DNA from 2 places in the Flexivirga sp. B27 genome. Region 1 is predicted to be linked to the other one. Evidence: riboswitches for the same ligand, from Rfam matches in the RefSeq annotation. Region 1 holds a riboswitch; the other holds the start of a gene.

Region 1 (14,545 bases):
TCGGGAGCGGCACCGACGTGCACAGCATCCCCGGGGTGTATGACGCCAGGCGTCACCACCTCCAGGTAGGCGCCGGACAGGCCGTGCTCGACATACTTCTTCAACCAGCCCTGCTCGGCCATGTGCGTCCGGAAGGTGCCACAGGGGATCCGCGGCCCGGTGACGGCCAGCACCGCAGTGCCGACGGTCCACTGCGTGCCGATCACGCTGTTGTCGACATCGATGCCGGTGGTCGTGAGGTTCTCCCCGAACATACCGTTGTCGAGGGTCCGTCCGAGTCGCTCGCTCCACCAGTCCAACTGCTCACGGGCGACGGCATACACCGCCTGACGGTCGCCCCCGTGGTGCGCCCGGTCCCCGATGAAATCGTCCACGACACCGCTGCCGATGCCGTCCGCGACCTTCGGCCCGGGATCGCGCACCGCGATCTGCGGCACGGCGCGCTTATGGATGCCCGTCATGCCGTGGTTGGCCGGATTGGGTTGTGCCCGACCGGTGTTCGTCGACAGCACGAGTCCGGTGCCCGTTTCGCCGCTGCCCACCCAGCTCTCGTCGCAAACCACGACGCCATTGTCGGCCGCACACAAACGCGATGCAATGCGGTCTCACCGCGACTAGCGTGCACGATGTGACAGACGATCTCGCACGCAAACCCACCCCCGTCGACGCGATCGCGGAGGACTTCCACGACAAGTCCCTCCGGCTCTCCCCCATGCTGGGCACCTATATCGGCTCCGGCGAGCGACAGGACGAGCTCGACGACTTCTCCCCTGCCGGCCTCGCCGCCGCCAACGCCCTGACCCGCGAGACGCTCGCCGCGCTCGAGCAGGCGACCCCCGAGGACGACGTCGACAAGGTGACGATCGACGCGATGCGCGAGCGCCTCGGCCTCGACGCCGAGATGTACGACGCGCACCTGCAGCACGGCGCGCTGAACGTCATCGCCTCGCCGTTGCAGGACATTCGCGACGTCTTCGACCTGATGCCGACCGACACGCCCGACCAGATCGACACGATCGGACGGCGTATGACGGCCGTGCCGACCGCCCTGGACCAGTGGTTCGAGTCGCTGCACACCGCCACGGAGCACGGCGTCGTCAGCGCACGCCGCCAGGTCGAGGCCTGCATCAAGCAGACGGAGGACCACACAGCCGCCGACGGCTACTTCGCCGAGCTGAAGTCCCAGCACCCGCAGATCGCCGACGCGGTCGACACCGCAGCGGCCGCCTATGCCAAGGCCGGCGAGCGCCTGCGCGCACAGATCCTGCCGCTGGCGCCCGAGGCCGACGGATGCGGCCGGGACGCCTACGGCCTGCACTCACGCTATTTCCTGGGCTCAGCGGTCGACCTGGAGGAGACCTACGCCTGGGGCCAGCAGGAGCTCGCCCGCATCACCGAGCAGATGCAGCAGATCGCCGAGCAGATCAAGCCGGGCGCCACGGTCAAGGAGGCGATGGCCGCACTGGACACCGACCCCGACTACACGCTGCACGGCACCGACGAGCTGCAGCGCTGGATGCAGGGCAAGGCGGACGAGGCGGTCGCTAACCTCGGCGCCAGTCATTTCGACATACCCGAGCCGGCGCGCACCATCGAATGCTGCATCGCCCCAACGCAATCCGGCGGCATCTACTACACCCCGCCGAGCGAGGACTTCTCCCGTCCGGGCCGCATGTGGTGGTCGGTGCCCAAGGGTGAGGACACCTTCAGCACCTGGCGTGAGCTGACCACCGTCTACCACGAAGGTGTGCCGGGGCATCACCTGCAGAACGGCCAGACGATCTTCCGGTCCGGGCTGTTGAACACCTGGCGCCGCCTGGACGTCTGGTGCTCCGGGCACGGCGAGGGGTGGGCGCTGTATGCCGAACGCCTGATGGACGACCTGGGCTACCTGCAGGACCCGGGCAACAAGCTCGGCATGCTCGACGGGCAGTCGCTGCGTGCTGCCCGCGTCGTGGTCGACCTCGGCGTGCACTGCGGCTTCGAAGCTCCGGCCGAGGTCGGCGGCGGTGCCTGGACCTACGACAAGGCCTGGAAGTTCCTCAATGCCCACTGCGACATGGGCGAAGGCTTCCTGCGGTTCGAGCTGGACCGCTACCTCGGCTGGCCCGGCCAGGCCCCGTCATACAAGGTCGGCGAGCGGATCTGGCTGCAGCTGCGCGACGAGATGCGCGAGCGGGAAGGCGACGCCTTCGATCTCAAGGCGTTCCACCGTCGGGCGCTCGACATCGGCTCGGTCGGCCTCGACACGCTGCGCGGCGCGGTGTTGGGCACGCTGTAAGGGCCACGCACCTGGAAAGATGACAGGGTGCATATCGCGCTGCCGCTCTTCCTGCTGACCGCCGCGGTCGTCGCCATCGCTGCACTCGCTCGCCGGGTGGGGCTGTCCGCGCCGCTGTTGCTGGTCGCGGTCGGTGCGGTGACGTCGTTCCTGCCGTTCATGCCCTACCCGTTCGAGGTGGACCCCGAGATCATCCTGCTCGGGTTCCTCCCGCCGCTGCTGTTCGCCGCGGCGTCCAACACCTCGCTGATCGACCTCAGCCGCGAGCGTCGGCAGATCCTGCAGATGTCGGTGCTGCTGGTGTTGTTCACCGCGTTCGGTGTCGCGCTGGTGGCGTGGCGGCTGCTCGACGTGCCGTTCGCGGCGGCCGTCGCCCTCGGTGCCGTTGTCGCGCCGCCGGACGCGGTCGCTGCGACGGCGGTCGCGCGGCGCATCGGGCTGCCCCGCCGCGTGGTGTCGGTGCTCGAGGGTGAGTCACTCTTCAACGACGCGACAGCACTGGTCACGGTCAACACCGCGAAGGGACTCATCGCCGGAGGCGCAGGCGCGACAACGGTTTTCACCGCCGGTCGAGACTTTTTCTGGGCGTCCGCCGGCGGCGTCGCCATCGGCTTCGTCGCCTACCTGCTGGTGTCGTGGGTATGGCGACACGTCACCGACACCGTCACAGTGGTCGCGCTGAGTTTCCTCAGCCCGTGGATCGCCTACCTGCCGGCCGAGGAGGCACACGCCTCCGGCGTGATCGCGGCCGTCGTGTGCGGTGTGGCCACCAGCCACGAGGCGCCGCGGATCCAGACCGCCCAGTCGAGGGTCTCCGAGCAGCTGAACTGGGCGTCGATGACCTTCCTGCTGGAGAACATGGTCTTCCTGCTGATCGGCCTGCAGACCCGGACCATCGTCGATGGTGTGCGCAACTCCGGCAGTGGACTCGGCCGCACCGTCGGCATCGCACTGCTCGTGCTCGTGACGGTCATGGTGCTGCGACCGATCTGGTTGCTCGGCTCGGAGGCCATCAGTCGTCGCATGGGGTGGTCGAGCACGGCGATGACAGGGCGCGAGGTCGCCATCGCCTCCTGGGCCGGGATGCGCGGCGTGGTCACCCTGGCTGCAGCGTCACTGCTGCCGGCGGACACCCCCGAACGCGCCGCGATGATCTTCATCGCGCTCTTCGTGACCGTGGGAACCCTTGTGCTGCAAGGATTCACGCTCGGTTATGTCTCCCGTCGACTCGACCTGCACGGCCCCGATCCGCGCGAGGACGCCCTGCAGACCGCACAACTCACCCAGGCGGCGGTCAACGCCGGCAACCGCCGGCTGGAAGAAGAGCTCGACGACAGCGAGTTCGAAGTGCCCGAGCAGGTCATCACCGTCCTGCAGCACCAGGGAGCGCGCCGGGCGAACCTCGCCTGGGAGCGTCTCGGGCACAGTGACGAGGGCACCGAAACGCCTTCGGACGCCTACCGTCGCCTCCGCTCGGCAATGCTGGATGCCGAGCGCACGAAGGTGCTCAAGCTGCGCGACAAGGGCGTCATGGATCACGAGGTGTTGCAGGCCGTGATGGGCTCCCTGGACCTGGAGGAGTCCATGATCGCCCGCGTTCAGGACTACGACCGCAGCCTGACCGAGCGCATGCTGCTCACCCCCGAGCAACGCCAGTTCGGGTGCGAGCACCTGGCGGACGCGCCCTTCGCCACCGACCCGCTCACACCGGACGGCTGCGAGGAGTGCTTGCAGGACGGCAGCGTCTGGGTGCACCTGCGCCTGTGTCTCGCCTGCGGGCACGTCGGGTGCTGCGACTCCTCGGTCGGCAAGCACGCCAGCAAGCACCACGAGGAGACCGGCCACCCGGTGATGCGGTCCTTCGAGCCCGGCGAAGGCTGGCGCTGGTGCTTCGTGGACGACGTCCTCGGCTGAGCCTCCGCCGCACTCACATCTCCACGAATCCGCTTTCGTACGCGATGATCACGGCCTGCACCCGGTCGCGGGCGCCGAGCTTGGCGCGCAGATTGCGCACGTGCGTCTTGACTGTCTCGATGCTCAGATAGAGCTCCGAGGCGATCTCGGCGTTGGAGCTCCCGCTCGCGATCAGCCGCAGGATCTCCTGCTCCCGCTCGCTGAGCCGCTCCTGCAGGGCGGTGCCGTCCGGCCGGCGCCCGCGAGCTGCCACCAGCCCGCGCACCGCCTCCGGGAAGAGCAGCGAGTCACTGCGCTGCACCGTGCGTATGGCGGACACGAAGTCCTCCGCGCGGGCCCGTTTCAGCAGGAACCCGCGTGCCCCGGCCCGGAGGGCGTCATACACGTAGTCGTCGTTCTCGAAGGTCGTCACGACCAGCACCGCCGGACCGCCGCCGTCCAGTTGCGTCAGCAGCCGGGTCGCCCGAATCCCGTCGACTCCGGGCATCCGCACGTCCATCAGCACCACGTCCGGTCGCAACCGGCGCACCAGCGGCACCGCCTCCGAGCCGTCGCCGCACTGGCCGACGACCGTCAGGTCGGGCTCGCTGTCGACGATCGCGGCGAGTCCGCTGCGCACCAGCGGCTCGTCGTCGACGAGGACGACCCTGATCTCATCCATGCCTCTCCCCTGTCGCCAACGGCAGCTGCACCGACAGCTGCCACGTCCCGTCGTGCCGACCTGCTCTCATGCTGCCGCCGAGCGCCGTCGCGCGCTCCTCGATGCCGCGCAAACCTCGACCCTGCCGACCGTGAGCGCGGCCGGTGGTCGGGTTGCTGACGACGACCCGCAACTCGTGCCCCTCCGCCCGTATGTCGAGTGCGGCGGTCCGCGGATCGGCATAGCGCATCGCGTTGGTGAGTCCTTCCTGCACGATCCGGTATGCCTCCACACTGACCACCTCCGGACGCACCGCCGCCAGGTCACACACGTCGGCGCGCACCTCGAGTCCCGCCGCGCGTGTTGCCACGAGCAGCGCATCGACCGCGGTGAGGTCCGGCGCAGGTGCCGTCGTCACGACGCGGTCCTCGCGCAGCAGGCCGAGCGCGTGATCCAGGTCCGCGGTCGCCGACCTGGCAGCCTCCTCGATCGCGGTCAGCGCGGATGCCGCGAAGGCGGGATCACGGTCGATGACCTTGCTTGCCGCGGCTGCCTGGACCGTCACCAGCGACAGAGCGTGACCGACGCTGTCATGGATCTCCCGGGCGAGCCGATTGCGTTCGACCGCCCGGTGCACGTCCTGCTCGAGCAGCTCGATGCGCTCGGCCTGCGAGGGGCCGAGCAGCGCCGGGGCAAGCGCGGCGAGTCCTCGCCCCAGGACCGGCAGCGCACCGACCGCGACGAGAAGGACCACGGGTGTCCAAAGCGGGCTCGACGCATAGAACGCGAGCAGGACGAGCAGGACCGGAACGAGTCCGGCGAGCAGGTGCAGCGCGAACCACGCGAGCGTGCGCGACCGCTGCGGCCGGCCGACCGCCGGACCCGGCGTGCCGCTCGAAAAGTGCACTCCCAACAGCGATTCCGCCGCCGCAGCCTCCACGGAGCGCACGCCAGGAACCACACCGATCCCGACGATGGGGACCACGACGAGCACGACGGCGAGCACGACGGCGAACCACCCGGGCAGGGCATCGGACTCCAGCAGCAGCACGACGAGAGTCACGTCCAGCAAGGCGAGCGACAGCACCAACCCGGATCCGAGCAGCACGAAGACCGCTCGCAACCACACCGAGGTGTCCAGGATCCGCCGCATGCTGTCGATCCTTGCAGAAACGCAGCGCTGAGATATCCCTCCGCAGTGGTAGCTGGTTACCCCTTCCGCGCGAAGCGACGGCCCGGCCGGGACACCGAGAGTGGAGCCGTCATCCCATCACCGAGGAGCCGGAAATCCAATGACCGCAACACCTTTCATGTCCCGTCTGCACGGCCCAACTGCCGCCAACGTGCCACGGTGGGCGATCGGTGCGGCATACGCCATCCATCTCGCGGTGCTGCCGTCGTGCATCTGGCGGATCCTCGGGTTCACCTTCAACGTGCCGCTCGCCGAGCGCAGTCCGGGCGGGGGAAGTCTCCCCGACAGTTGGGGTCCCCTCTACGTCATCGTGCTGAGTCTGGTGACCGAGGCTTTCGCGTTCCTGGCCTTCGGGCTCGTATGCCGCTGGGGCGAGGTCTTCCCCGGGTGGATCCCGGGACTTCGCGGCCGGCGGGTGCCGATCAGCGCCGCGGTCGTCCCCGCGGCCATCGGCACGCTGATCCTGCTCATCTACGGCGTTGCGTTGTGCATCCACATCGTCACCGGCGGCCTCGGCACCGAGACCGACGGGAACGGCACTCAGATGTATGTCCATGCGTGGCAGACCGTCCTGGCAGGAGTCGCCTACTTCCCCCTAGTCGCCTGGGGGCCGCTGCTCGGCCTGCTGACCGTCCGCTACTACCGGCGCCGGAGCCTCGCATGAGCACCCGCACGCTTCCGGACCGCCTGCACGGCCCCACCGCAGCGAACGTGCCACAGTGGGCAATCGTCTCGGCATACCTCGTCCACCTCGCGGTGCTGCCGTCGTGCATCTGGCGCATCGCGGGGATGGTCTTCGACGTGCCGGTTCTCGAAGCCGAGACCGAGGGCCGGCACACCGGTCAGGGGCCTCAACTGATCCCCGACAGTTGGACGACGGTCTACGTCATCGGGTTGAGCGTGATCAGTGAGGGTTTGGCGTTCCTGGCATTCGGGCTCGTATGCCGCTGGGGTGAGGTGTTCCCGCGCTGGGTCCCGCGGCTGCGCGGCCGGCGGGTGCCGATCATGGGTGCCGTCATACCTGCGGCCATCGGGTCGACCCTGCTGTTGGTCTTCCCCTACGCCATGTTCATGGACCTCGTCCTGGGCCGCACCGTGGGCGGCGCGAGCAACGACACGACGGGCATGGTCACGCACGGTTGGCAGACCGTTGCGTTCGCGGTGTCCTACCTCCCGTTGGTCGCCTGGGGACCGCTGCTGGGTGCGCTGACCGTCCACTACTACCGGCGCCGCAGGCCCCAAACACAAGCACCGACAACCGAATCCGACGGCAACACCCCATTTGTCGCGGCGAAGAATTAGGCTTGCGGATCGTGACTGTCGACCTCGTGCTCGCCTCTGCTTCCCCCGCCCGCCTCGCGACCCTGCGGTCCGCCGGTGTCGAGCCGGAGGTGATCGTCTCCGAGGTCGACGAGCCGGCGGTCATCAACGACGCCGAGGCGGGGCTGGGCGCGACGCTCGCCGCCGACGATGTCGCGCTGCTGCTCGCCCGGGCGAAGTGCGAGGCGGTCGCTTCGGCGACCGACGCCGACGCACTCGTGCTGGGTTGCGACTCGGTGCTGGAGTTCGAGGACTCCACGTTGGGCAAGCCGGCCGACGCGGCAGATGCGATCGCCCGCTGGCAGCGGATGCGTGGCCGCTCCGGCACCTTGCACACCGGGCACTGGCTGGTCGACGGCCGTGAGGAGTCCACCGGCGCGACCTTCGGGGTCGTCGCCTCCACCGTGGTCCACTTCGCCGACGTGACCGACGAGGAGATCGAGGCGTATGTCGCCACGGGCGAGCCACTGCACGTCGCCGGTGCGTTCACGATCGACGGCTTGGGTGGACCGTTCGTCCGGCGCATCGAGGGCGACCACCACAACGTGGTCGGCCTCAGCCTGCCGGTGCTGCGCGAGATGCTCGCCGAGGTCGATGTGCGGTTCGACCAACTGCGCGACTGACACCGTCCGGCCCGGCCGGTTCTTGACCAATCCGCCCGGTCGTCAGGCCGTTTCGACGGAGTCCTCGACGGCCGACATACGCATCAGGCGGGGGAAGGGCAGCACGAGCACGCCCGACACCACGAGCAGCACCGCGAAGGTGACCATCGCGGTCTCACCCCCGGCGGCACCGATCAGGAAACCCATCGTCGCGGGCGCGAGCGCCGTCAGCACTAGCGACAGCACGTTGTCGGCGCTCATCACCCGGCCGAGCCGGTCCTCGGGCGTGCGTGAGGTCAGCACCGACACGACGGCGGCGTTGCACGGCGCGAGCAGGAAGGTCCCGCACGCCATCAGCGCCATGAGCACGAGCGGGGCGTGGGCGAACGCCATACCGGTGAAAGCGACGGCGCCGATCAGCGGCGTCAGCAACATCAGCACGCCGACGCTCAGGTGCTCCAGGATGCGTGCGGACAGCAGTGACGCGATGAGCATCGACACCGCCATCGCGCTCGACACCGCACCGATCCAGGCGGGCGCGGTGCCGCGCTGCTGCATGGTGATCGTCACCGACACCACGAGGCCGGTGCCGGCGAAGTTGAGCAGCGTCGAGAGCAGGGTGATGGTGCGCAGCAGCTCGTGGCCGAAGAGGAACGACAGCCCGGTGCGGATCGACGGCCACAGCGCTTCGCGGTCATCGCGTGCCTTGCCCGGCATCGGCGTGCGCACGCGGAAGGCACACACGATGGCGACCGCGTAGCTGATCGCGTCCGCGACCATCGGCAGGCCACGGGTGATGCCGAAGAGGAAGCCACCGAGGGGTGGCCCGGCAAGTCCGGCAGCGGCCGAGCGCACCTGGTTGTTGACCGCTGCTCGAGGGATGTCGTCCTTGCGCACCACGTTGCGCACGGCGACCTGCTCGGCCGGTCCGTAGAAACTGTTGGCAACACCTCCGCACGCAGCCGCGAGCATGAGGTGCGGGACGGTGATGTGGTCGGCGAAGGCCGCCAGCGCCACGGACAGGTAGGCGACACCGCCGAGTGCGGCGGCAGTGATCATCGTCCGGCGACGGTCCCAGCGATCGACGAGCGCTCCGGCGGGTATGCCGATGACGACCAGCGCCATCGTGGCTGTGCCGGCCACCAGACCGACGGCGAACGGGCTGCCGGTGGCTGCGAGCGTGATCAGCGGGAACGCGATGCTGCTCATCCGGCTGCCGAGACTCGACACCGCTCCGCCGAAGATCAACCTGGCGTAGTCGCGGTTGTGTCGCAGCGGTGGCAACGCGGCTCGCTCCGCGTCGTCGGCTCCCACCGTCGCGCGCCCCCTTTCGTCCACTGTCACGCTTCACCACCCTGCCATCCCGGATCCCGCGGTGGTGCCACCGAAAGGTAAGGGTTTGGTCAGGTCGCGACGTCAGTCGCAAGTCGTTCGCAGAGTCGGGCGATCACGAGTTCCTTCCCCTAGGTCGGAGACTAACGTCCTGCTCGGAGACAGCTCTGCACGGTCATCTTGTCGCCGCCCCGAACACGCCCGGAACCAGATTTCCGCCAGTGAGGAGCCGGAAGGGTGGCCCGGCGTGGGGAGCCGGAGGACGCCGGGTCGGTCGGTTGGTTGACCTCGAGCTCGCTTGAGGCAGCAGGATGGTGGACATGATCACGTGTGCCACCTGTGCGGTGGAGTATGACGATGCGGCCGAGGGTCGGGACTGCCCGATCTGCGCCGACGAGCGGCAGTACCTCCCCGAGGGCGGCCAGATCTGGACCAGCCTGAAGCAGCTCGCTGCGGACGGGCACCGCGTCGAGGTGCTCGACCTCCGCCCCGGCCTGACCGGGCTGCGGACCGACGTCGGCATCGGACAGACCGCGCTCCTGGTGCAGACGCCGGACGGCAACCTGCTCTGGGACCCACCGGGTTTCATCGACGACGAAGCGGTCGCGGCCGTGGCCGGCCGTGGTGGCATCCGGTGGATCGCGGCGAGTCATCCGCACATGTTCGGCGTGCAGCTCGAGTGGTCGGCGGCCTTCGACGACGCGCCGGTCCACGTCAATGCCGCGGACGCAGAGTGGCTCGGACGTCGCGGCCCGGCGATCAGCGAGTGGGACGACGAGCTGCAGCTGACTGAAGGGCTGACCCTGCACCGGATCGGCGGCCACTTCCCGGGAAGTGCGGTCGCGCACTGGGAGCATGGCGCCGATGGCCGCGGCACGCTGCTCAGTGGCGACACCATCATGTCCAACCCGGACCATCGCTCGGTGAGCTTCATGCGAAGCTACCCCAACCGGATCCCGTTGTCCGGCAACGTTGTCCAGCGGATCGCTGCACGCGTGAAGCCACTGGCCTTCGATGAGCTGTGGAACAACTTCGGTGTCGCCGTGGCGTCGGATGCAGCAGCTGCGGTGCAGCGCTCTGCACAGCGGCACATCGGGTGGGTGCGAGGTGACTTCGACCAGCTGACCTGATGGTCAGGCGATGGCCGGGTCGGTGGCACCGGGTTTCGGACCCACCGGCTCAACGTCAGCGAGCAGCGGCATCCGGCGAAGCGGTCCGACCAGCACGATCAGCGAGGCCACGACAAGCAGCAGCGCTCCGAGGCAGACCATCGCGGGCTCGCCGCCCCACCACTCCACGAGCAAGCCACCCACGGCAGGTGCCAGCGGCGACATGGCCAGGACACAGGTCATCAGCGCGCTTTGGACCCTGCCCTGCATCGTCTCCGGCGTGATCAGCATGACGTAGGTCATGAAACCGGCGTTGAGGGCAGGAGTGAGCAGGAACCCGACGACCAGCAGCGCGAGCACCACCGGATAGCTGTGCACGAAGGCGCAGGTCACCAGGCAGGCGCCGAGCAGGACAGCGCCACCCATCAGGACGCGACCGGCCGCCACCTTCTTGAGGATCGCCCCTGCGGCAACCGCGCCCGCGATCGTCGCGACCGCGATCGCCGTCTCGGCCAGCCCGATGCCCGCCGGACGGACGCCGCGCTGCTGCAGGACGACGATCAGCACCAACATGAAGCCGCTCCCCGCGAAGTTGATCAGGGTCGCTATCACCATCACCGGGCGGAGCACCTCATGGCGCCATACGAACCTCAGGCCGGATCGCATTGCCTGCAACGGGGGCTCGTGCGTGTCGCCCTCCGGCGGCGGCGCCGGCAACGGCGTGCGGACCAGCAGCGCCGCGGCCGCTGAGATGAGGTATGACGCGACGTCGGCCAGCACGGGCAGCGACCGGGAGATCGAGAAGAGCAGCCCGCCCAGGGGCGGGCCGACCAGGCCGGTGACACCCTGTCGCCCCTGCATCGCAGACATCGCGGTGCTCAGATCCTCAGTCGGCACAACGGTTTTCGTCGCCAGTGTGTCCGCAGGGGTGAAGAATGCCTCCGCTGCGCCGACCACCACGCCGGCGATCACCAGCTGGGTGATCGTCAGCGCATCGGCGGCATACGCCAGCACGACGGTCGCGTAGGTGGCAGCCGCCGCCAGGGCCGACCAGACCATCGTCGCCCGCCGGTTCCAGCGGTCGACGAAGGCTCCGGCGGGCACCCCGGCAACGACCAACCCGGCGACCACGGCTCCCCCGACGAGCCCCGCGAGCGCCGCATTGCCGGTCAGCCACAGTGCAAGCAGCGGGAACGCCAAACCGCTCATCCGGGAGCCGATCCCGTTGAGCGTGTTGCCGACCATCAGCAGCTCGAAGTCGCGATTGCGCCACAGCGCCGGACGCTTCACGTCCGTCGGCGTTTGCTCAGGCCTGGTCTCCCCGGGTGTTGTCATGACGGACAGCCTGCACCCGTCGTGAATATTACGCAAGATTATTTGCGCATTTATTTTTGCGCATGTCCCTTTGCGAACCACTCGCCCCGTCCGGCACAGTGGTGTCGTGAGCACGCAGGACGACCGAGGCGACCCCAAACGCATCGCAGACCCTCGCGCCCTGAAGGCACTGGCGCACCCGATGCGGATGCGCCTGATCAGCGAGCTCGCCACGCGCGGTTCATGTCGCGCCGTCGATCTCGCCAAAGCCCTTGGCGAACCTGCCAATTCGGTGAGTTTCCACCTACGTCAACTGGCCCGTTACGGACTTGTCGTCGAGGACACCGAACGCGGCACGGACGGCCGCGAGCGGTGGTGGCGGACCCCGTCCGCCCAGGGGTTCATCGTGAATCTCGACGAATTACGGAAGCTACCGGGCGGACCGCAAGCGGTAGGCGTCTTCGAGCAAGTGACGGAGGGCTCGGCGCACGCCCTGGTGTCATTGGCGTTCAGCCGGATCGACGCGCCGGACGACAGCGCGCGTAGTTGGGTGAACGACTTCGGCCTGCACCTGAGCCGTGAGGAGGTCGACGAATTCCTCGAGGAGCAGTGGCAATTCATGATGCGGTGGATGGACCGCTCTCGGCACCTCTCGCAATCCGGCGATGACGTCGAGCGCCATACCTACTACACGATGATGTTCGGCGCTCCGGTCGACGAGGTGCTCACGTCGGAGGAGTCCGAGCCTCGAACCTCCCCGAAGGAGGCGGCCGACCGCGAGTAGGCTCGTTCATGCGACAGGTTCGAACCGCCCTGCACCCCAGGGCAGTTCGTCGTAAGAGGGAACCCGGTGCGACTCCGGGACTGCCCCGCAGCGGTATGTGAGAACGACCTCCGTCATACGCACTGGCCAACCGGTCGGGAAGCGACGGACAGTAGGCGCCCAGGCGTGCTCACGAGTCCGAAGACCTGCCGGTCGCCCGAGCCCGGACCCGGGTTCGGCCGATCGATGACCTCTCGGGCGGGTCACGGAGGAGTTCGACATGACCAACAGCACCACCGCCACTGTCCTCGGCTGGCCGCGGCAAGGACCGAAGCGCGTGTTGAAGCGGGCCATCGAGGCCTACTGGGCCGGGCGATCCAGCGCGGACCAACTGCACGAGGTCGCAGCCGGCCTACGCGCTGACGCGTGGAAACAGCTGTCCGACAACGGCATCCGCGAAGTCCCCACGGGCGACTTCTCCTACTACGACCACGTGCTCGACACGGCGATCATGGTCGGTGCCGTCCCGCAGCGCTACCGCGACGCAGCCACGGGCGAGCTGGACATCTACTTCGCCATGGCCCGGGGCAACGACCAGGTCGCGCCGCTGGAGATGACCAAGTGGTTCGACACCAACTACCACTACCTGGTGCCGGAACTCTCCCCCACTACGACCTTCACCGCCGACGCCTCGCGGCAGATCGAGCACTTCAACGAGGCAACAGCTGCCGGCCACACCGCACGCCCGGTGCTCGTCGGACCGCTCACCTTCCTGTTGTTGGCCAAACCCGCTGCCGACGCGCCCGCCGACTTCGACCGGCTGTCGCTGCTCGAGCCACTGCTGGAGGTGTATGTCGAGATCCTGGCCCAGCTGCGCGAAGCCGGTGCCGAGTGGGTGCAGCTCGACGAGCCGGCGCTCGTGCTCGACCAGCCGGCCGCCGTGTTGGACGCTGCCCGCGCGGCGCTGCAGCGGCTCGGCTCGGCCACCGACCGCCCGAAACTGTTGATCGCCAGCTATTTTGCGGCATTGCAGGACGCCTTCGAAGTCCTCGCCGACGCGCCCGTCGACGGCGTCGCGATCGACTGCACCGTCGCCGACAACGTCACCGCGATCCTGGAGCACGGCCTCGCCGGCAAGCGCCTGGTCGCGGGAGTGATCGACGGCCGCAACGTCTGGGCTGCCGACCTCGACGAGCGCCTCGCCACGCTGCGCCGACTGGCCGCCCGGGTCGACGACCTCGTCGTCGGGAGCTCCTGCTCCCTGCTACACGTCCCGCTCGACGCGTCCAAGGAGACCGCCGTCGACGACGAGGTGCGCAGCTGGCTCGCCTTCGCTCGGGAGAAGGTGCTCGAACTCCACACGCTGGCAACGGCATTGGACGACGAAGCTGCTGCGACACCCGCACTGGAGCGCGCACGTGACGCGATCGCCTCGCGACGCAACTCGGCACGCACCCACGACGCCGCCGTCCGCGCAGGGATGGCCGGAGTCACCGAAGCCGACGCCCACCGCGCGGCGGCTTTCGAGCAGCGGCGTCCGCAGCAGCACGAAGCGCTCGGCCTGCCCGTGCTGCCGACGACCACCATCGGGTCGTTCCCGCAGACCGACGCCGTGCGCAAGGCGCGGGCCGCACTGCGCAAGGGCGAGATCGACCGGGCGGCATACGAGTCGGCGATGCAGGGCGAGATCGCCGCGGTGATCGAGCTGCAGGAGGAGCTCGGCCTGGACGTCCTGGTGCACGGCGAGCCCGAGCGCAACGACATGGTGCAGTATTTCGCCGAGCAGCTCGACGGCTACCTGGCGACCAGCCACGGCTGGGTGCAGTCCTACGGCACCCGCTGCGTCCGGCCGCCGATCATCTTCGGCGACGTCTCCCGCCCGGAGCCGATGACCGTGCGGTGGTGGCAATACGCCCAGTCACTGACGCAGCGACCCGTCAAGGGGATGCTGACCGGCCCGGTCACCATGCTCGCGTGGTCCTTCGTGCGTGATGACCAGCCCCTGGGCGACACGGCCCAGCAGGTCGCGCTCGCGCTGCGCGACGAGGTGTCGGACCTCGAGGCTGCCGGGTGTCGCG
Region 2 (14,545 bases), on a different contig from region 1:
CGATCTTCTTACGCAGGTAGGAGATGTAGAGCTCAACGACGTTGGCCTGGCCACCGAAGTCGTAGTGCCACACGCGGTCCAGGATCTGTGCCTTGGACAGCACCCGCTTGGGGTTGCGCATGAGGTAGCGCAGCAGCTCGAATTCCGTTGCGGTCAAGGAGATCTCGGTGTCGCCGCGGAAGACCTCGTGGCTGTCCTCGTCCAGTCGCAGGTCGCCGACGACGAGCATGGACGAGGCGTCCTCGGTCATCGCGACCGAGCGACGGAGCAACGCCCGCACACGAGCAACGACCTCCTCCAGGGAGAAGGGCTTGGTGACGTAGTCGTCGCCGCCGGCGGTCAGTCCGGCGACACGGTCCTCGACCGCGTCGCGTGCGGTGAGGAAGAGCACCGGCACCGTCGGGTCCTCGTCGCGCAGCCTGCGCAGCACCTCCATGCCGTCGAAGTCCGGCAGCATGATGTCGAGCACGACGGCGTCCGGTCGGAACTCCTTGGCGGTGCGCACCGCGCTCGTGCCGGTGCCCGCACTCTTGATCTCCCAACCCTCATAGCGCAGTGCCATCGAGAGAAGCTCGGTCAGGTTGCTCTCGTCGTCGACGACGAGGACACGCACGGGGGATCCGTCAGGGCGTCTCAGGCCGGATTTGTCGCTCATGATGCCGCCCTCCTGCGTCGGGCAGCATCACCCGCCGACATTGGGCGCTCGCTTCGCTCGCTCATGATCCTCACCCTTTCGTCGCACGCTGTGTGCGGACGTGGTCGAGTCTATGGCTCACCTGTGTGAAGTCTGTATGACGACAGCTCGCCCTCCGTAGGCTGGACCGGACCGTGATTGTGGAGGTGGTGGCTGTGTCCGCAGCGTCCGGACCGAGCCGGCGAGCACTCATGGGGGTGCTCGGAGCCGCATCGGTTGCCACCATCGCCAGCGCCTGCACATCCGACAGTCCTGCGAGCACAACGGATTCGAGCAGCACCGGCACCGGACGGGCTGACGGCGTCACCGACGTCGTGACCGACCTGAAGGCGCCCTGGTCGGCGGTGTGGGTCGACGGTGCGCCGCTGATCAGCCAGCGCGACGACGCGCGGATCCGGCAACTCGTCGACGGCAAGCTGCGTGACGTCGTCACCGTGCCCGGGGTGAAGCACGGTGGCGAGGGCGGGTTGCTCGGCATGGCCGTCCGGTCGGGATCGCTGGTCGTCTATTACACCGGTGAGGACGACACCAACCGCGTCGTGCGCTACGGCTGCGACATGCGTGGCGATGCCGTGCGACTCACCGGGCGGAAGCAGATCCTTGGCGGCATACCGGCCGGTGCTGTGCACAACGGCGGGCGTGTGGAGTTCGGCCCGGACGGCAAGCTCTATGTCTCGACGGGTGACAGCACGCAGCGCGAACTCGCCCAGGACAGAACGAGTTTGGCGGGCAAGATCCTCCGCGTCGATCCGGACGGACGGGTGCCGGCGGACAATCCCTTCCCGAAGAGTCCGGTTTGGTCGATGGGGCACCGCAACGTGCAGGGGATGGCCTGGGCGTCCGACGGCACGATGTTCGCGGTGGAGTTCGGTGAGAACACCTGGGACGAACTCAACGTCATCGTTCGCGGCGGCAACTACGGGTGGCCGGTGCACGAAGGGCGGTCGGACGACACTCAATCGGCCAACTATCGCAATCCGGTGCAGCAATGGCCGACGTCCGACGCCAGCCCGAGCGGTATGGCGATCCTGCGCGACACCATCTACATCGCGGCACTCGGCGGCGAGCGACTGATTGTGGTGCCGGTGAAGAAGCCGTCGACGTCGAAGGAGTTCTTCGTCGACACCTACGGCCGGCTGCGGGATGTCGTCGTCGCGCCGGACAAGTCGTTGTGGGTGCTGACGAACAACACCGACACCCGCGGCTCGCCGCGCCCCGGTGACGACCGCATCCTGCGCGTCGACCCGAAAAAGCTGACCTGAGGGAGACCGAGACGGGACATGCCGTCAAACCCACTACTGTCGCGAGTTATTCGCCGAAATCGTCGGGAAGTGGCGAATAACTCGCGACAGTAGCGAGCGGCTCGGCGGTCCGAGCGGCTCTGCGGTGTCCCCCGGCACTCGACCAGCTTGTGCTACGTGGTGGCGGTCACCCGGCGCAGGCCCTGGCGCATCTCAGGGGCACGCAGGCGGGCCGCGTCGCTCTCGGTGTCGGTGTCCAGCTCCTGCGAGGCCCGCTCGGCTGAGACGCGCTCGGTGTAGGTCTCGATCTCCCTTTGCTTGGTCGCGTCGTCCCAGCCGAGCACCGGCGCCATGATGTCCGCGGCCTCCTGCGCCGCGTCGACACCGCGGTGCTTGGTCTCGATCGACATCCGGGTGCGGCGCGCGAGCACGTCCGCGAGGTGCAGCGCTCCCTCGTGCGTCACCGCGTATTTCAACTCCACCCGCAGGTAGGTCTCCGCGGACTCGACCGGCTCCAGCAGCGTCGAGTCCTCCGCCGCGAGGGCGAGCAGCTCGTCCAGCTTCGATCCGTATCGGTTGAGCAGGTGCTCGATCCGCCACGGCGGCAAGCCGGTCTGCTCGGACAGCTCATGAGTGAGGTTGCGCATGGCGGCATACCCGTCGGCACCGACCAGCGGCACCCGGTCGGTGACCGACTCCTTGATCTCGCCGATGTCCTTGCCGGCAATGTCGATCGCGTCCTTGGCCATCACCCGGTAGGTCGTGTACTTGCCGCCCGCGATCGAGACCAGGCCGGGTTGCGGCCGCGCGACGGCGTGCTCACGTGACAACTGGCTGGTGTCCTCGCTCTCACCGGCGAGCAGCGGCCGGAGGCCGGCATACACACCGAGGATGTCGTCCTTGGTGATCGGTGTCGCGAGCACCGTATTGGCATGCTCCAGAAGGTATTCGATGTCCGACGCAGTCGCGGCGGGGTGTGCCAGGTCGAGGGTCCAGTCGGTGTCGGTCGTGCCGATCAGCCACTGCTGTCCCCACGGTATGACGAACAGCACCGACTTCTCGGTGCGCAGGATCAGCCCGACCTCACCGGCGATCCGGTCCCGCGGCACCAGGATGTGCACGCCCTTCGACGCGCGCACCCGGAAGCGCCCCCGGCCGCCGCTCATCCGCTGGACGTCGTCGGTCCAGACGCCGGTGGCGTTGACGACGACCTTGGCGCGGACGGTGATCCGCTCGTCGGTCTCGACGTCGCGGACCACGGCCCCGACGACCCGGTCCGCCTCCTTGACGATCTCGACGACCTCGGTCGACGTGCGAAGGACCGCGCCGTAGTGAGCGGCGGTGCGCGCGACCGTCATCGTGTGCCGGGCGTCGTCGGCCTGCGCGTCGTAGTAACGCACCGCGCCGACCAGTGCGTCTGATTTCAGGCTCGGGAAGAGCTTGAGCGCACCACCACGGGTGAGGTGCTTCTGGCGCGGCACCGAGCGAGCGCCGCCCATCTGGTCGTACATCGCCAAACCCGTTGCGACATAAGGGCGTTCCCATCCGCGGTGTGACAATGGATAGAGGAACGACACCGGGTGCACCAGGTGTGGGGCGATCGTCGTCAGCATGAGCTCGCGCTCCCGCAGCGCTTCTGCGACGAGGCCGAAGTTCATCTGCTCGAGATAGCGCAGCCCGCCGTGGAAGAGTTTGCTGCTGCGTGACGACGTGCCGCTGGCGAAGTCACGCGACTCGACCAGCGCGGTGCGCAGCCCGCGGGTTGCCGCATCCAGGGCAGCACCGGCGCCCGTGACCCCACCGCCGATGACGAGCACGTCGAACTCGCGCTCTTGCAAGTCTTTCCAGGCTTGTTCGCGTTCCTCCGGTCCGAGCCGGGCGCTGTTGGGCTGCATCACCATGAAAATTCCTCCTGGCTTCCGGGCGTCTGACCGCCGGTGTTGTCCACCTTAGGTATGTGCTGGTCTGGCTTGTCGGGGGTGTGGTGGTTGAGCCTGTCGAGGCCGGGTGGCCTCGACAGGCTCAACCTCCTGCTACTCGACGTCGACCCAGTCGAGCGTGCGCTGCACGGCCTTCTGCCAGCCGGCATACCCGGTGGAGCGCTGCTCGGCGTCCCACTCCGGCGACCAGCGCTGGTCCTCGTTCCAGTTCTGTCGCAACTCGTCGGTGTTGTTCCAGAAGCCGGTCGCCAGACCCGCCGCGTATGCCGCACCCAGCGCCGTGGTCTCCGCGACGACCGGTCGGGAGACCGGCACGCCGAGGATGTCGGCCTGCAACTGCATGCACAGGCTGTTGGCGGTGACGCCGCCGTCGACCTTGAGCACGTCGAGCTTGACGCCGGAGTCCTTCTCCATCGCGTCGGCGACGTCCTTGCTCTGGTAGCAAATGGATTCGAGCGTCGCCCGGGCGAGATGCGCGTTGGTGTTGAAGCGCGACATACCGACGATCGCGCCGCGTGCGTCCGAGCGCCAGTAGGGGGCGAAGAGCCCGGAGAACGCCGGAACGAAATACATCCCGCCGGTGTCCTTCACCTGCCGGGCGAGCTGCTCGGTCTCGGCGGCGCCGGAGATGATGCCGAGCTGGTCACGCAGCCACTGGACCGCGCTGCCGGTCACCGCGATGGAGCCCTCCAGCGCATAGACCGGCTTGTTGTCGCCGAACTTGTACGCCGGTGTGGTGAGCAGTCCGCTCTTGCTGCGGACGATCTCCTCACCGGTGTTCATCAGCAGGAAGTTGCCGGTGCCGTAGGTGTTCTTCGCCTCGCCGGGGGAGAAGCACACCTGGCCGACGGTGGCTGCCTGCTGGTCGCCGAGGTCGCCGCAGAGCGGGACCTCGCCGCCGATCGGGCCGCTGCGCAGCGTCATACCGTAGTAATTCGGGTCGGAGCTGGGCCGGATCTCCGGCAGCATCGAGCGTGGTATGTCGAAGAACGACAGCAACTCGTCGTCCCAGTCCAGCGTCTCCAGGTCCATCAACATGGTGCGGCTGGCGTTGGTCACGTCGGTGACGTGCACACCGCCGTCGGTGCCACCGGTGAGGTTCCACAGCACCCAGCAGTCGGTGTTGCCGAAGATGGCGTCACCGGCCTCGGCCGCCTGCCGGAGCCCGTCGACGTTCTCCAACATCCACTTGATCTTGCCGCCGGAGAAATAGGTCGCCGGCGGGATGCCGGCCTTCTGCCGAATGACGTCACCCTTGCCCTCGCGTTCGAGTGCAGAGGCGATCTTGTCGGTGCGGGTGTCCTGCCACACAATCGCGTTGTAGTAGGGGCGGCCGGTCTTCTTGTTCCAGACGACCGTCGTCTCTCGCTGGTTGGTGATGCCGATCGAATCCAGGTCGGATGCCTGCAGATTGGCGTTGGCCAGAGCCGCGCCCATGACGGTGCGGGTCCGGTCGATGATCTCCAGCGGGCTGTGCTCCACCCAGCCGGCCTCCGGCATGATCTGCTCGTGCTCGAGCTGCCGCTTGGCGATCTCGTTGCCGCCATGATCGAAGATCATGAAGCGGGTGCTCGTCGTGCCCTGGTCCAGGGCCCCTACGAAGTCGGGCATGGTGCCTCCTGAGAATTGTTGCTGATGTTCATTGTCGGGTGGGACGACTACTCGGCGTCGTCGATCGGTGGCACCTGCTCCGGCGCTTCCTCTGGTGCACCGAGCGCTTCGCGTGCTGCCAGCGCCTTCCCGATGAACAGGTCGTAGACCACGATGCCGATCACTCCACCGATCAGTGGGCCAACTATGGGCACCCACATGTAGCCGGTGAAGCCGCCCGGCCCGTGCAATGTGCCGGGTAGTGCCAACTCACCGAATCCGGCGAAGTAGGCCAGGACACGCGGGCCGAGGTCACGCGCGGGGTTGATCGCATAACCGGCGTTCGCTCCGAAGCTCATGCCGATCGCGGCGACGGAGAAGCCGATGATCAGCGGCCCGAGGTTTGCCTTGACGATGGTGTTCTTCGCGTCGACCACGGCGGCGATGCACAGCAGGAGCAGTGCTGTGCCGATGATCTGGTCGAGCAGCGGACCCCACATCGACCCGTTGAAGGCAGGTGACGGGAAGGTCGCGAAGATCGAGAACGTCGCGTTCGTGTGGCCGCTGACCAACTCGGCTCCGCCCTTGGCCGCCGCCTTGTCGTAGGCGTTGATGGAGTCGTGATAGTTCCACCAGACCAGCGCGGCTCCGACGAAGGCGCCGACGAGTTGAGCGCCCCAGTAGGGCGCGACCTTGCGCCAGGGGAACTTGCGACGTACGGCGAACGCGAGGGTGACGGCTGGGTTGAGGTGCGCGCCGGTGACGCCACCTGCGATGTAGACGCCGAAGCAGACCGCGAAGGCCCAGCCCCACGTGATCAGCAACCAGTCGCCGGAGGCGAGGAAGATGGTCGTGGCGTTCTCGGCTCGACCGGAGCCGGGGAGGGCGGCGACCGCCATGGCGACGACGCCGTCACCGAAGAGGATCAGGACGCAGGTGCCGAGGAACTCGGCTGCGCACTCACCCCACAGGCCGCCCATCTGTTTGAGTCCCCACCCGCGCTTCAGCGGTTCGGTCACGGCGCTCATCGCGTCACCTCGGCGGGTGGGTGGAAACCTGGTCGTCTCATGATGGGCCTGCCTTTCGATGATGTGAGGAGAGTCACAAATCGCTTGCGCAGCATCAACGTAGGTCGGGCCGGAGAGGCAGGGTTGCTCGTCGTTCGACATTGTCGAACCAGCTGTCCGGTCCTACGCTCGTGGGTATGCCGGGCAGCGTGCAATCGGTCGAGCGGGCGGCGGCGATCCTGCGCTTGCTTCGGGTCGGTCACGGGCGTGCCCTGGGGGACCTGTCCGACGCGCTGGGGCTTCACAAGAGCACCGTTCACGGCCTCCTGCGGACTCTCGTCGAGGTCGGATTCGTCGAGCAGGACACCGTCACGGGCGTATATCTGCTGACGCCCGAGACGTTCGAAGAACGCCCAAAACCCATGGATATCAACGAAATGCGCTCGCGAGCGACAAACTGGGTGGACGGCTTGGCAGCGCGCACCCGGCTGGCGACGCGGCTGGTGGTCCTACCCGACGCACCGGCGGCACGGATCGTCACCGGGCTGATCGCACACCACGTCTTCAGCGCGTCGAACGCGCCACAACGGGTCGAGATCGGCGACGTCGTCGACCTCGAGTCCGCGGCGGAGGGCAAGGTGCTGCTGGCACTCAGTCCGATCGGTGGACAGGTCCTCGACGGGCTGCAAAAACGCGGCGGGGCGGCGGGCGACGATAAATTCCGGGACGAGATCACCCGCGCCCGCCGCCACGGTTTCGCGATCTGCACCCGCTCCGACAGCTCCGGCGTGGCGGTGCCGGTGCGCAGCCACGGCGGAGTCGTTGTCGCGGCCCTCGGGGTGCGCGGCACGATCGAGCAGGTGCTCACCCCCGCACGCCGGGCGCGGCAGGACATTCTCCGCACGCTGGACGAGGCCGCTCGCGGCACCAGCCACGCACTGATGGCCAGGCGCTGGTAGTCACCCCACGAAGTTCTGCGCCAGTTTCGAGGAGGTACACAGATGAGCGCGAAGTATGTCGTGAGCATCGACCAGGGCACGACCTCGACGCGGGCCATGGTCTTCGACCAGCACGGGCGCCTCGCCGGCATGGGGCAGCGCGAGCACCGGCAGATCTTCCCGCAGCCCGGCTGGGTCGAGCACGACGCGGCGGAGATCTGGCACAACACCCGCCGCGTCATACCGGAGGCGCTCGCGGACCTGGGCATATCGGTCGCGGACGTGGCCGCTGTGGGTGTGGCCAACCAGCGCGAGACCTTCGTGCTGTGGGAGAGGGTCACCGGCCGCCCGGTGTGTCCGGCGATCGTCTGGCAGGACACCCGCACCCGTGCGTCCGCCGAGCAACTGCTGGCCGATCCCGGAGCGGGCTTCTTCCGCGAACGCGCCGGCATCCCGCCCGCCTCCTACTTCACCGCGGTGCGCCTGGCGTGGTTGATGAAGGACCGGCCGGACCTGCGGGAGCGTGCCCGACGTGGCGACCTGTTGGTGGGCACCATGGAGACCTGGCTGATCTGGAACCTGACCGGAGGGGTGGACGGCGGCATACACGTCACGGATGTGACCAACGCCAGCCGTACGTTGTTGATGAATCTCGAGAGACTCCAGTGGGATTCGGAGTTGCTCGACTTCTTCGACATTCCCGAGTCGATCCTGCCGCGCATCGTGCCGTCGTCGAGCGTCATAGGTATGGCGACCGGTGCGCTCGCCGGCGTCCCGGTCGCTGCAGCGGTCGGTGACCAGCAGGGCGCGCTCTTCGGTCAGACATGCTTCGAGGCCGGCGAGGCCAAGTGCACCTATGGCACCGGTGCCTTCCTGCTGATGAACACGGGCGACGAGATCGTCAGCTCGACACACGGGATGTTGCCGACCGTCGCGTATCAGCTCGGCGACGGCTCGAAGGCCTACGCGCTGGAAGGCTCGATCGCCGTGGCCGGCGGCCTCGTGCAGTGGGTCCGTGACGGGCTCGGGCTGATTGACACCGCGCCGGCGATCGAGACGCTTGCCCGGACCGTCGACGACAGCGGGGGCTGCGTCGTCGTGCCGGCGTTCACCGGGCTCTTCTCGCCCTACTGGTCCTCGAACGCGCGCGGTGTGATCGCGGGGCTCACCAGCTTCGTCACGGCCGGACACCTGGCACGGGCGGTGCTCGAGTCGTGTGCCTGGCAGACCAGTGATGTGGTGGAGGCAATGACCGCCGACAGCGGAGTTCCGTTGAAATCATTGCGTGTTGACGGCGGTATGACGGCCAACCACCTGATGATGCAGATGGTCGCAGACGTGCTCGACGTGTCGGTCGTGCGTCCGACGATGAGTGAGACCGTCAGCCTGGGTGCGGCATACCTCGCCGGCCTGGCGGTCGACTACTGGTCCGACATCCGCGTGCTCCGCCGCAACTGGCACCGTGCCGGTCAATGGGATCCGCAGATGTCACCTGAGATGCGCGAAATGCAGCGTGGCGCTTGGCGATCCGGCATCAAGCGTGCATTGCAGGACAACGCCTGACCGCTCGAGCGACAGGTCGGCCACCTCGCCGCCGAGTGACGGCGAGATCGCCGACTGACGGCGCCATACAACCGTCACTCGGCGAGGAAGCCGTCACTGGCGAAAATGGGTGTTACCAGGTGACGGTGAAGCTGCCCTTGTCGGTGATCGCACTGACCGTGTAGCCGGTGTGGGGGAAGCTCCAGCCGCCCCCGCTGCGGACCCAGCCCTGACCTGGCAGCGTCTGCTGCCAATAGGCCTCGATGTCGGTCGGCAGGTCGGTGATCCGGACGGTCAGGCTGTTGCCGCTCTCGGCCGTGCGCTCCCACTTGGTGCCGGACGGCATCGAGAGCTCCCGCAGCGAGCCGCCGGACGGGTCGCGCAGCGGGACGGCCCCGACATACTCCTGGTCGCCGAGCGGGCTGGCCTGCGGCAGACCGGCAGGCAACATCGGAGGCTGCCGCGCGGTGAGCGTCATCGACTCACTCGACGCGCGGCTCGGCGGACTGCTCGAAGCGGTCGGGCCGGTCGCGCCGGACATCGCACTGCTGCTCGGCGCGGTCGAGCCGGTGGCGCTGGACGGCGCCGTGGACGGCCCGGTGGCCGCACTCGACTGCGGCAGGGATGGCTGCGCGCCGCTCTGCTGGTTGGGGCGCATTGTCTTGCCGGTCGCGGTCTGCGGCGCAGACGTCGGTGACGTGGACGACGACGTGGCCGGGCTGTTGCCGGATGCGGTTGCCGGCGACGACGTCGTGCTGGCCGGCGGCAGCCCGTCGATGATCTCCGGGTGCCCACTGTCCTGTAGGCCGACGAAGGTGATGCCGACGATCGCAGCAGCGGCCGCGGCGGCACCGACGCCCGCGAACCAGCGGGTCGCCCGGTGACCGCGACGCTGCTCACTCAGTGCCGCAACCACCTCCTCCTCGCGCTCGCGGTCCAGGTCCGCGTCGGAGATCTGCAGGGCCTTCGCGCTGAACGCCTCCCGCAGGCGACGCTCGAGATCGGTCGTGTCGGTCTTGTCGTCATCGTGATCAGACGGATGCATCGTTGTCGCCTCCCTGCATGATCGTGCCCAGAGTCGCCATCGCACGACTCGCCTGTGACTTCACGGTCCCCTTGCTGATGCCGAGCGCCTCGGCGATCTCCGCCTCGGACATGTCCGACCAGTAGCGCAGCACGAGCACCTCACGCTGCCGTGGCGGCAGCTGGTCGACCGCCCGCAGCACCTCCTGATGCTCCTCGGAGAGCAGCACATCGGTGTCCGCCGGTGGTGCGATCTCCGGCTCGGCGACCTTCAGGTGCGCGCGCACGGTGCGCCGCCTGCGCAGCATCGAGCGGGACTGGTTGACCACGGCCCGACGCAAGTAACCGACAGCAGCGCGTGAGTCGCGCAGCGCCGCACGGTTGCGGTGCATCCCGAGGAAGGCGTCCTGCACCACGTCCTCGGCGCTGGCCATGTCGTCCACGAGCAGCCGCGCGAGCCGCACCATCTGCAGATGGTGCGTTCGATAGAGCTCGGCCAGGTCGACCGTGTCGTCGTCCGTCATCGCTTCATGGGCAGCGGTCGACCCGGAGTCATGGATCGGACCTCCCAAGCGATACGGCCTCTCGGCATACACGGCAGGTGCAGTGAGTGTCACGGCACGTCAACCCCTCGCCCAGACCCTAACCAGTCATCGCTCGATGAGGGAACGCCTCGTCGCGGTGAGCCGAGGCCCGGCTGCCGCTCGTCGACATACGCGTTGCGCCTCATGGTGGGAAGACGCATCACGGGCGCGAAGGTTGCCTCGCGGGCCGCGGCAGACGGCATTCGCCCGCGTGGGATCGGTCACATGCTCACGGCAGCAGGAGTATGGCGCCGGCGCGGTGCCGGGTGGAGCGCACCAACTCGGCGTTGCGCTCGTCGGTGCCCAGTGCCCGCTCCGCGGCCTCGGCCCGGCTGCGGCCGTATCGACGGTGCCGCTGGATCAGCCGGTCCTGGCGTAGCGGGTCGGGGGTGTCGACATACCAGACGGAGTCCAGCAGTCCGGGCAGTTCGCGCCACGGGGACTCGTCCAGCAACAGGTAGTTGCCCTCGGTGAGCACGACCTGCGTGTCCGGCGCGACGGCGATGGAGCCCGCGATCGGCTCCTCCAGCGACCGGTCGAACGCCGGCGCCCACACGGTCCGGTCGTGATCGCGCCGAATGCGCTGCAGCAGCGTGAGATAACCGTCGGCGTCGAAGGTGTGCGGCGCGCCCTTGACCGGCCCGAGACCGCGTTCGTCGAGCACGGCCTGGGCGAGGTGGAACCCGTCCATCGGCACCACAACGGTCCGCAGGCCGCGCTCGCGGCATCCGCGCTCCAACAGGTCGGCCGCGGTGGACTTGCCGGTGGCCGGCGGGCCGGTCAGGCCGACGACGACTCGGTCATGCGTGGCGGACAGGTCCACGAGGGTGCGCAGTGCTGCGTCGAGGTCGAGAGAGGGCTGGGTCACTCGCGAGACTCTGCGGCATACGGGCGCACTGCACAAGTTGACTGCACAAGCCGCAGCGAGTGTCCGGAGGCACCCTCGGACGCTGCTAATCTCGTGGGTGGCGTCCGTCGAGGGCGTCCAGGTGCGAGCAGGGGAAGCCGGTGCAAATCCGGCGCTGTCCCGCAGCCGTGAGTGACCAACGGGTCACGAGTCGGAATACCTGCGCCACCCGTCAACCGGATCGACTGTCGTGGACTGCAGTCGCGGGCGAGATCGTGTCGCACGCGTGGAAGTCCTGACACGAAAGGACCCACACCCGTCATGCCCAGCCGCTCGGTGCGCACCGCCGCCGCTCTCGCGCTCGCCACATCGGCGACCACCTTCGCGTATGTCGGATCGGCCGCGCCCGCACACGCGGAGGCCTACAACGGCTACTGCAAGACCAGCTCCGGGGTCACCGTCGTGGTCGACTTCCGCGGGCTCGGCGGTGGCGTGGCGATCCGGTGCTCGCCGGTCGGGAGCGGAGCGAGCGGCCTGGATGCGCTGCAGGCGGCCGGGATCCCGGTGGAAGGCACCAGGGACGTCGGCCTGTCGGTGGCGTGCCGGATCTACGGCAAGCCGACTGCGACGCAGGAGCTGCCGGGCGGTTACCACGAGTCGTGCGCGCGGATGCCTCCGACCAAGGCCTTCTGGAGCTATTGGCAGGCCCCCAACGGCGGGTCGTGGAGCTTCAGCCAGAAGGGCCTGTCGACCAGCCAGGTCATCCCGGGCGGGTTCGAGGGCTGGTCGTTCAGCGAGGGCTCCACGGTCGCGCCGGGCAAGGCACCGACGCGACCGTCCGAGCCGACGTCGCCGCCCGCGACCACCACCACGCAGCCGCCGCGTCATACGACCACGACCGCGCCGAAGCACGACCCGGCACCGGGCACCAGCACCAGCACCGCCGGAGACGCGGGCGGTGGCTCCGAGGCGAAGTCGACCGCGTCCGGCAAGGCTGCCGAGAGCAAGGCGGCCAAGTCCGCGGCAGCGAAGGGCAAGGCCGGCAAGAGCAAGGCCGCCGCCTCGAAGGCCGCGGCCAAGTCGAAGGCTGCGAAGAGCAAGAAGGCGAAGGCCTCGCACTCCTCGAGCAGCTCATCGAGCAAGTCGGCCAGCTCGTCCGCCGGCGCCGCCACGGGCGCCTCATCGGGCGCAGGCACCAACGCAGCCGGCGGCCCGGTCGCCAACAGCGACGACCTGATCAAGGACTCCAAGAAGGACTCCTCGGGCATCAACGCGACGACCGTGGTCGGCGGCGGAGTCCTCGGCGCGCTGGCCATCGGCGGTGGCGTGGTCGCGATCATCCGCAAGCGCAACCTGGGGTGAGCCGGCTACCCACTTCTGTGCACCCCGTCGCCTGGTGGCTCTGGGCGATCGGGCTGGCTGTTGCGGCGTCCTTCACCACCAACCCGCTGCTGCTGTTGCTGCTGGTCGGTGTCGCATGTTTCGTCGTGGTGCTCCGGCGCGGCAACGCACCGTGGGCGCGGTCGCTGCGCGTCTATCTGCTGCTCGGGGCGTTCGTGGTGCTGATCCGCGTGGCGTTCCGGTGTTTCCTCGGCGCGGCCGGTGGCGGACCGGTGGTGCTCGACCTGCCGGAGATCCCGTTGCCGGACTGGGCGGCCGGGATCACCTTGCTGGGGCCGGTGCACCTGTCCGACATCCTCGACGGCCTGTATGACGGACTGCGTCTCGCGACCATGATCATCTGCATCGGTGCGGCCAACTCGCTGGCCAACCCGAAGCGGCTGCTGAAGGTCGTGCCGATCGCGCTCTACGACATCGGCACGGTGGTCGTCGTCGCGGTGTCGGTCTTCCCGCAGATCGCCGACAGCCTGCGCCGGGTGCGGCGGGCACAACGGCTGCGGTCGGACAGCGACGGCGGCAAGTGGCATCTGGTCCGTCGGATCATGATCCCGGTGCTCGCCGACGCACTGGACCGGTCGCTGCACCTCGCGGCGGCGATGGACTCGCGCGGATACGGGCGTCGCGGGGCGACGCCGGAGCGCAGCCGGCGGGTGCTCGGTGTGCTGACCGTCGTCGGGCTGATCGCCCTGTGCATCGGGATCTTCGGTGTGCTGGACGAGCACTCGCCGGCGATCTTCCGCTGGCCGGCCTTCGTGGTCGGTGTCGCGCTGGCCGCTGCAGGACTGGCGTTCTCCTCCCGGGAGCGCACCGTCACGCGGTATCGACCTGATCCTTTCGACCTGATAGCTGCGGCCGTCGCGGTGAGTGGTCTGCTGTCGGGTGCGTTGATGATCGCAGCGACGAAATACGCTCCGGCACACCTGAACCCGTCGACGACACCCGCGGTCTGGCCCGTGGTGGACCTGTTGCCACTGGTCGCCGCGGTGGTCGGGCTGGTCGCTGCGGTGGTGTCGCCGCCCAGCGTCATACCGGATGGGTCGGGTGGGCCGGATGGGATCGAGTCGAAGCAGACCGAGGAGGTGGCGGCATGATCGAGCTGCGCAAGGTGTCCGTGCAGTATGACGAGGCGACTGCCCCCGAGCTGGCAGACGTCGACCTGCACATCGACGAGGGGGAGCTGGCGCTGGTCGTCGGCCGCACCGGCGTCGGCAAGTCCACGCTGCTCGGGACGATCAACGGGCTCGTGCCGCACTTCACCGGCGGCAGGTTGTCCGGGCACGTCACCGTCGCGGGCCTGGACACCAGGGATCACCCGCCGCGGGAGATGGCCGACGTGGTCGGCCGGGTTGGTCAGGACCCTGTCGCCGGCTTCGTCGCAGACACCGTCGAGGACGAAATCGCCTATGGAATGGAGCAATTGGGCGTGTCTCCGGCGATCATGCGGAAGCGCGTGGAGGAGACCCTGGATCTGCTCGGCATCGCGGAGCTGCGCCGTCGCGCGCTGATGACGCTGTCGGGCGGGCAGCAGCAGCGCGTCGCGATCGCCGCCGCACTGGTCACTGCGCCCAAAGTGTTGGTGCTCGACGAGCCGACCTCCGCGCTGGACCCCGGCTCGGCCGAGGAGGTGCTCGCGGCCATCACGCGTCTCGTGCACGACCTCGGCACGACAGTCGTCATGGCTGAGCACCGGCTGGAAAGAGCTGTGCAGTATGCCGATTCGGTGGTCGCTCTGACCGCC

The links. A riboswitch is a leader RNA that binds a small molecule or an ion and turns the genes downstream of it on or off. The one in region 1 is predicted to bind cobalamin.
Region 2: linked by a shared signal. The riboswitch ahead of ACSZL9_RS13445 (hypothetical protein) and the one ahead of metE (5-methyltetrahydropteroyltriglutamate--homocysteine S-methyltransferase) in region 1 are both predicted to bind cobalamin.

The regions. Positions count from the first base shown of each region.
Region 1 is NZ_JBPYUM010000002.1:201,332-215,876, reverse strand. Features, by position in the region: gene ACSZL9_RS09850 (MOSC domain-containing protein) at 1-563, opposite strand, end outside; gene ACSZL9_RS09845 (DUF885 domain-containing protein) at 593-2,281, shown strand; gene ACSZL9_RS09840 (cation:proton antiporter domain-containing protein) at 2,309-4,195, shown strand; gene ACSZL9_RS09835 (response regulator transcription factor) at 4,209-4,856, opposite strand; gene ACSZL9_RS09830 (sensor histidine kinase) at 4,849-5,988, opposite strand; gene ACSZL9_RS09825 (hypothetical protein) at 6,128-6,691, shown strand; gene ACSZL9_RS09820 (hypothetical protein) at 6,688-7,329, shown strand; gene ACSZL9_RS09815 (Maf family protein) at 7,341-7,970, shown strand; gene ACSZL9_RS09810 (MFS transporter) at 8,013-9,293, opposite strand; gene ACSZL9_RS09805 (MBL fold metallo-hydrolase) at 9,602-10,411, shown strand; gene ACSZL9_RS09800 (MFS transporter) at 10,415-11,725, opposite strand; gene ACSZL9_RS09795 (ArsR/SmtB family transcription factor) at 11,832-12,488, shown strand; cobalamin riboswitch at 12,487-12,695, shown strand; gene metE (5-methyltetrahydropteroyltriglutamate--homocysteine S-methyltransferase) at 12,748-14,545, shown strand, end outside.
Region 2 is NZ_JBPYUM010000003.1:230,259-244,803, forward strand. Features, by position in the region: gene ACSZL9_RS13395 (response regulator transcription factor) at 1-655, opposite strand, end outside; gene ACSZL9_RS13400 (PQQ-dependent sugar dehydrogenase) at 850-1,956, shown strand; gene ACSZL9_RS13405 (glycerol-3-phosphate dehydrogenase/oxidase) at 2,109-3,836, opposite strand; gene glpK (glycerol kinase GlpK) at 3,969-5,486, opposite strand; gene ACSZL9_RS13415 (MIP/aquaporin family protein) at 5,534-6,493, opposite strand; gene ACSZL9_RS13420 (IclR family transcriptional regulator) at 6,670-7,431, shown strand; gene glpK (glycerol kinase GlpK) at 7,474-8,973, shown strand; gene ACSZL9_RS13430 (hypothetical protein) at 9,086-9,997, opposite strand; gene ACSZL9_RS13435 (RNA polymerase sigma factor) at 9,984-10,499, opposite strand; gene ACSZL9_RS13440 (nucleoside/nucleotide kinase family protein) at 10,789-11,427, opposite strand; cobalamin riboswitch at 11,511-11,648, shown strand; gene ACSZL9_RS13445 (hypothetical protein) at 11,728-12,768, shown strand; gene ACSZL9_RS13450 (energy-coupling factor transporter transmembrane component T) at 12,765-13,898, shown strand; gene ACSZL9_RS13455 (ABC transporter ATP-binding protein) at 13,895-14,545, shown strand, end outside.